3 regions of the Candidatus Enterococcus clewellii genome follow, and region 3 is predicted to be linked to each of the others. Evidence: predicted binding sites of a transcription regulator. Region 3 holds the regulator's gene; each other region holds the start of a gene.
The links. The regulator CtsR, encoded in region 3, represses protease genes until heat stress. The targets are predictions, from matches to a motif close to TTGGTCAAAAAAGGTCAAANA.

Region 1 (2,272 bases), 1.8 Mb from region 3:
CTTTTGCTGTGCGAGTTGATCCATCGCCTCGGCTCCTGTTAAGCAAGCGATCACTTGATAATTTTCATTCTTTAAATAATAGCTGATCAACTCTGAAATTTCTTTTTCATCCTCAACTAGTAAAATCGTCGGCATCATTTTCAAGCCCCTTTCCCTACTAAGTTTAGCAAACTATCAGCGGCAACTAAAGGCAGAAATACTTAAGATTTCTTCAGACTTCTATTTACACATTGAATGACACTAAACCAACGATAAAAAGCTTCCCAAACTTTATTTTCACAAGCTCTCCTTCACGGATTCTATATAAAAAAGCAGTTGAGATTTTTTCCCAACTGCTCCATTTCTTCTGTTGAACTCGATAAATTACGAACTACACTTCGTCACTTGATTTGATAATTTTTGAAACCATGCCGTAGTTTTTCGCTTCGTCCGCAGACATCCAGAAATTACGATCGGTATCCTTTGCAACCTGCTCATAAGTTTGACCAGTTGCTTCAGCGATCATACGGTTCACACGCTCTCTCATACGTACGATTTCTTTCGCTTCGATTTGGATTTCCGTTCCTTGACCTTGAACACCACCAGCAGGCTGATGAATCATGAATCGTGTATTTGGCAATGAATATCTGTTTTTCGCTTCTGCAGCAAGATAAATCGTTACCCCTGCACTCGCTACCCAACCAGTACCAATGACGATAACTTCCGGTTTTACAAACTGAATCATGTCATGAATCGTATCGCCAGACTCCACATGTCCTCCCGGACTATTGATGAAAATTTTGATTGGCTCATCACCCATAGCAGCTAAAAGCAATAGCTGAGAAGAGACTTCACGCGCTAAATCCTGCGTTACTTCTCCATAAATAAGGATGGTACGCTCCTCGAGCATTTTTTTCATGATCAACCCTTGATCATTTTTTGGTGTATTTTCTTGTTCTTCTTCTAAACGGTACATTCTTGTTTACCTCCTGAAATTCAATAGGGGAATAATGGTTCATTCCCTTGATCACTCTTCTATTTTACCAAAAAGTCAGGATTGTTCAAACAAAGAAGTGCGTATCTTGCCTGACTATAAAATTATGATGTCAATTTGTGAGTGGAAATCATCTGATAAACTCAAATGTTCTTCTCAAAACATCTATTCTCTTTCTAAAAAAAGAAAAAGCTTGAAGCATTCCTAAGAAAACTTCAAGCTTTTTAGTATAGCTATTTTTCTTGATCAGAAGGCTCCTCTGTTTCTTTCTTTACTTCTGTTTCTGTGTGGAGGGAGAAGCCGAAGCCTTCCTGCTTGTCACTGAAGGTGAACGAACTCATCAAGGAAGATGCTTCTGAAGGCTCTTCTTTCCCTTCACTCTCTGGTACAGACTCTTCTACTATACCTAAAGAAGAATTTTCGCACTCTGCTTTCTCGATTGTACTCGACTGCAGCGTTTCTGTTGCTTCACTTTCTGTTACCTTTTTTTCCAACTTTAACTCAGTGTCCTCTCTATCGGCTGTCGTCACCTGATAGAATAGATCGCCTTTTCGTTTCCTTAAAACAAACAGATAACCACCAAAGAGAAACACACTTCCAACGGTTAGTAGGCTGCCGCTTGTCAAGCCAGGTGGCAGATAGACAAATTCTACCGTATGGGTCCCGGCTGGAATCTTTACGGTTAAAAAGGCATCCTTGAAACGTGGAATCTCTGCCTGCTTCCCATCTACAGAGACTGTCCAGCCCTGATCATAAGGAATCGTAGTAAACAATACTTGCTCTTCGTTGGTTACCACCTCAGCCTTTGCTGTACGTCCAGAGACTGTGAAAGCAACGCCCTTTTGCTGAATCGATGAAGCGGCCTCTTCAAACAAGTCAAGATCCAACAAAGCAATATCCGGTGTCAAGAAACTGAATACCGTACTACCTGTTAGCGTTGCTGAAAATTCTACAAGTGTCTCTTCTTCATACATCCCCAAATCGTAGTATTGACCCGTCATGTTGATTCGGGTCTTTTGGCTGGTCCCATTGACCTTCAGCTCGATGTTCGCCGTACCCAGATCATCATAATTGTAAGGGGCTAAACTAAGATAGGCCTGTTTTCCTGCCGGAATCACAGCTTCCCAAGTGACGATTTTTTTTGAATATTTCTCTTCATCTTTTGCCCGATAGGTAACCAACCCTTCAGATTTTTCCAGCTTTACATTATCCAGCTCGACTAATTCCGGCTCCATAAACGTATAGTACTCAAAATCTTTTTCCGCTAATTGGTTGAACAGAGAGGTCTGACTCCGCACT
Region 2 (2,272 bases), 1.6 Mb from region 3:
ATAAAACAGTTTGTTATTTCTTACTAAAAAAATGATTGCTGATAGCTTTAAATAGTAGCAGCTAGTCATGGAACTTATTCAATTATTATAATTAAAATTTCAATTAATTAAGCCTTAAGCCATAATCTTTACTTCTCTTTCCTATAATCCTGTACTTGCCATCGAGTTGCCGGAAAAATCCTTTTGATTGTTCCTGTATATTCACAGCCGGCTTCGTCTTGAAGCCAGCCGCACTGCTCACATTCTTCCAGCAAAATTTTTCGGTCATTCCCATCACTTAGTAGCACATAATACAGCCCATACTCACCTGTTATCGGACAGACTTTTCCAGAATATAACGCAACCATCTCCCAGAGAGTATTACTAATACTCATCGCTAAGGATGAAAGGTTGCTATAGGTCCATTCAGAACACCGCTCTTTTTCGTGATCTAGCGAAAACGAAAAGGGCGCACAAATGTATTCTTTCGGGTCAAGAGTAATAAGTATATCCAATCTATATGTTTTTAGTAGCTCCTCGGTAAAATAGCGATCATTTCTTCTAACAAACCGAACCAATGCGTTATAATACTCTATAGGATTACTCATACTTCGCTCATTTGAAAATATGTCATAATATTGAGTCATAAACAAGCTGGTTTTATTCATATATTTTTTCATAGAAATGCCTCCAATATACTTGAATCAGAAATTTACATGTTCGTCTATTCTTTAAGAATAGTTTAACTTTATTAAGCTACAGAATGCAATAATAGGTAAAATAGCGAGTTTTATTCAATCACTAAACATTTGCTATATCAGTTTTTCCACGAAACAAGCAATGGTACCCTTTATTAGAGCAGCAACCACTTCTATGTATAGCTATTTTTTTGAGTGCATTTTTATTGACCTTTATTGACCATTGAAGTATACTTTTTTTAAGCATTACAAAGTGCATTATGTTAAAATATCATTGCGAAGCTTTTTATATAGGAGGATATGAACTATGAACTTAATACCTACAGTAATTGAACAATCATCTCGCGGGGAAAGAGCCTACGATATTTACTCACGATTATTAAAGGATAGAATCATCATGTTGAGCGGACCGATCGACGACAATGTGGCAAACTCAGTGATCGCCCAGTTATTGTTCTTGGATGCGCAGGATTCTGAAAAAGATATTTATCTTTACATCAACTCACCAGGTGGTAGTGTTTCTGCCGGACTGGCAATTTTCGATACAATGAACTTCGTGAAAGCTGATGTTCAGACAATTGTTTTAGGAATGGCGGCTTCTATGGGAAGCTTCTTGCTTACTGCCGGACAAAAGGGCAAACGTTTTGCACTTCCAAACGCTGAAATCATGATTCATCAGCCGCTTGGTGGAGCACAAGGGCAAGCAACAGAAATCGAGATTGCAGCTAAGCACATTCTTGATACACGCGAACGCCTGAACAAAATTTTGGCAGAACGTACAGGTCAACCAATCGAAGTGATCGAAAAAGATACTGATCGTGATAACTTCATGACTGCACAGCAAGCAAAAGACTATGGCTTGATTGATGAAGTTATGGAAAACAGTAGCTCTTTAAGCTAAATAAAACTAGATAGAACCTTCTTGAGAGTCAGAAATCGATCTACGACTTTCAAGAAGGCTTTTTTATTTTGGATTTGATCAAAAACACGGTACACTAATTACAGAACAAATCGTTTGTCGGCAGTCAAACATAACACAATACCAGTTTTTCTAATTTACAGAAGGAGTTGCAAAACTAGATGGATATTTCTATTATTAATGCTTTACCCGCAAAAACAAACACAGGTCTTATTATTGGAGAAGACAGTGCACCAATAAAAATGTACGAGTTTATGAACGTACGTTGTCCTTTCTGCAAACAATGGTTTGAAGAGTATTATGATCTTTTGACGGAATATGTCAAAGATGGAAAGGTACAACGAATCATCAAGCTTTTTGACAAGGAAAAAGAAAGTCTGCTTCCGGGAAATGTGATGCACAAGCATATCAACTATGATTTGCCCTTAAAAGGATTGACAGATATTCGTCAAATCTATGCGACACAAGGCGATTGGGGCGCATTGTCCCTAACCGAAGTGGATCGATTCGCTAAGGATAATTTAGAACTAGCTGAAATGGATAACACTGCTATTGCACAACAAATAATCACCGAAGCCGAAGCTGCAAATATCAAATTTGTTCCTACGATCATCGTTAATGATCATATTTTTGATGAAAATATTACGCGAGAAGAGCTTCTTGAAATTTTGAACGA
Region 3 (2,272 bases):
CCAACATCATCAACCGTTTTTCATGCATTGCTTTTGGCACTTCACCATTAACGATTTTTTGCGCTAATCCTTCAGCGATAGCTGTTTTACCTACACCCGGTTCTCCAACTAGAACAGGATTATTCTTTGTCCGTCTGCTCAGAATTTGAATGAGACGCCTTACTTCATCAGAACGTCCTACGACTGGATCGAGATTGTTTTCTCTTGCTAACTTCGTTAAATCTCTTGCTAAAGAATCCAATGTTGGTGTACCACCTTTTGGCGCCCCACCTTTTTGATTCTTTCTCTTATTCCCAGACATTGCCATTTGAGGATCATTGACTCCAATTTTTTTCATCAGCAATTGTCTGATCTTGATTAAGCTCAAGCCTAAATTTACTAAAATACGTGACGCGAGAATATCTTCATCTCTCAACAAGCCCAATAACAAATGTTCCGTCCCAATATTTGGTGCACCCAAACGTTTTGCTTCTTCTCCGGAATAAGCAAAAATTTGTTTTGCACGAGGAGAGTATGGTAAATACGCACCTTTAGGGTAAGATTTCACTACACCATACCCCATTAAATGTTCAATTTCTTCTCGTATATCATTTTTGTCAACATTCAGTTGTCGCAGTGTTTTTCCTGCAATCCCTTTTGACTCAATGACTAAAGCAAGTAATAAATGCTCAGACCCTACTGATTGATGTCTGAAGTACTTCGCTTCTTCTTGCGCAATGGCTAAAACTGCCTTGGCGCTATCTGTAAATAACTCATCCATAACTATTCCTCCTCATAGCTCAAGCGTTCCAAAAAGGCATACATCAATTGAGCCCGTAAAAAATCTTCCTTAGCGCCAAATTTTCCAAGTACATTCTTACCTAAAGCCGCCAGCATAATATTTCCCTCGCGCTTTGTAACGACTTTTTCTTCATATAATTTCTGAACAAAAATCAGTGCATCTTTTTCTGACAGCTGATCACCAATAAACTTTTCAATTTGTTCCAATAGCTGTGTATTGTCTGATAATGTAACCTTAGCGATGCGAATATAACCGCCCCCGCCTCGCTTACTTTCAACCGAATACCCGCGTTGAATCGTGAAACGAGTGTTGATCACATAATTTATCTGGGAAGGGACACAATTGAATAGGTTTGCCATCTCTGCACGACGAATCTCAATCTTACTATTATCTTCCAAAATCTTCTTTAAATATGCTTCAATCAAATCAGAAGTATTTTGATTGTTCATAATATCCATCCTTCTCCCTTGACTATTACTGACCATAATTATATCGAATTTGAGCGTGTAAATAAAGGAGAAAGCTTCCTCTTTATAGAAAAACAAGGAACTTTTCAAAATAAAATCACTTTTTTTCTACTTGACCTTGGAGTTCTATCCAATGTTATCATTGCACTAGGAGGTCGATACAATGACAACAGCATGGACCATCAACGAGATAGCCAAAAGAACGGGGTTATCAAAAGACGCTATCCGTTTTTATGAAAAAGAAAAACTCATTTCTCCTAAAAGAGCGGACAATAATTATCGTATATACTCGGCTGAAGATCTTTTAAAACTAAAGTACATTTCAGTCATGAAATATGCGCACTTTTCTGTAAAAGAAATCAACAGCTTTATGGTCCTCTTCGATCAAGAGCTATCACAAGAATGCAACCAAGAAGGAATGGCCCTTCTAACCAAAAAAATCAGTGATTTAGAACAAATCATACAACACTATCAGTCGATTTTAGTTTTACTGAAACAGCTTCCTTATCCTGGAACATTTCAACAACTGACTGAGGAGCTTGGAACTGGAAATGCCCGACGTTTAGACAGTTTTGTAGAACAATTATTTGATGAAATCAAGGAGAAATCACATGAAAATTATTGACCATTCAGATTCAAATGCATTACAGTTGATTACCATGCCACGCATTTTTCCAATCAACTGCTACATTATTAAAGAAAGAAACTTCTGCACACTAATCGATTGTAGTAAAAGCGGGACAGCAAAATCAATCATCAAAGCCATTGAACACACTCAGCTTCCTTTAAAATATATTGTCCTTACTCACGCTCATTCCGATCATACTGGGGATATTCAAAAAATCAGCGCGCATTTTCCGGAAGCAGAAATATGCATAGGAAAAAAAGAATTTATCGACAGCCAAAACAACGTACAGAATATCCGAATGCCTATTAGGCCAACACTCCTAGTCTCAGAAGGTGATTACATCGGCTCTTTGATTGTACGAGAAACGCCTGGGCATACCAATGGATCGATCTCTTT

Region 1: A5888_RS20370 (ATP-dependent Clp protease proteolytic subunit) is a predicted target of CtsR. The motif match lies at 1,027-1,047, and genes of this name have one in related genera.
Region 2: clpP (ATP-dependent Clp endopeptidase proteolytic subunit ClpP) is a predicted target of CtsR. The motif match lies at 881-901, and genes of this name have one in related genera.

Annotation. Positions count from the first base shown of each region.
Region 1 covers NZ_CP147247.1:4,372,754-4,375,025, reverse strand. The annotation lists gene vanR (VanR-ABDEGLN family response regulator transcription factor) at 1-138, opposite strand, end outside; gene A5888_RS20370 (ATP-dependent Clp protease proteolytic subunit) at 371-955, opposite strand; gene A5888_RS20365 (YfhO family protein) at 1,207-2,272, opposite strand, start outside.
Region 2 covers NZ_CP147247.1:4,158,735-4,161,006, reverse strand. The annotation lists gene A5888_RS19435 (hypothetical protein) at 129-659, opposite strand; gene clpP (ATP-dependent Clp endopeptidase proteolytic subunit ClpP) at 985-1,578, shown strand; gene A5888_RS19425 (DsbA family protein) at 1,758-2,272, shown strand, end outside.
Region 3 covers NZ_CP147247.1:2,593,796-2,596,067, forward strand. The annotation lists gene A5888_RS12345 (ATP-dependent Clp protease ATP-binding subunit) at 1-760, opposite strand, end outside; gene A5888_RS12350 (CtsR family transcriptional regulator) at 763-1,230, opposite strand; gene A5888_RS12355 (MerR family transcriptional regulator) at 1,412-1,873, shown strand; gene A5888_RS12360 (MBL fold metallo-hydrolase) at 1,860-2,272, shown strand, end outside.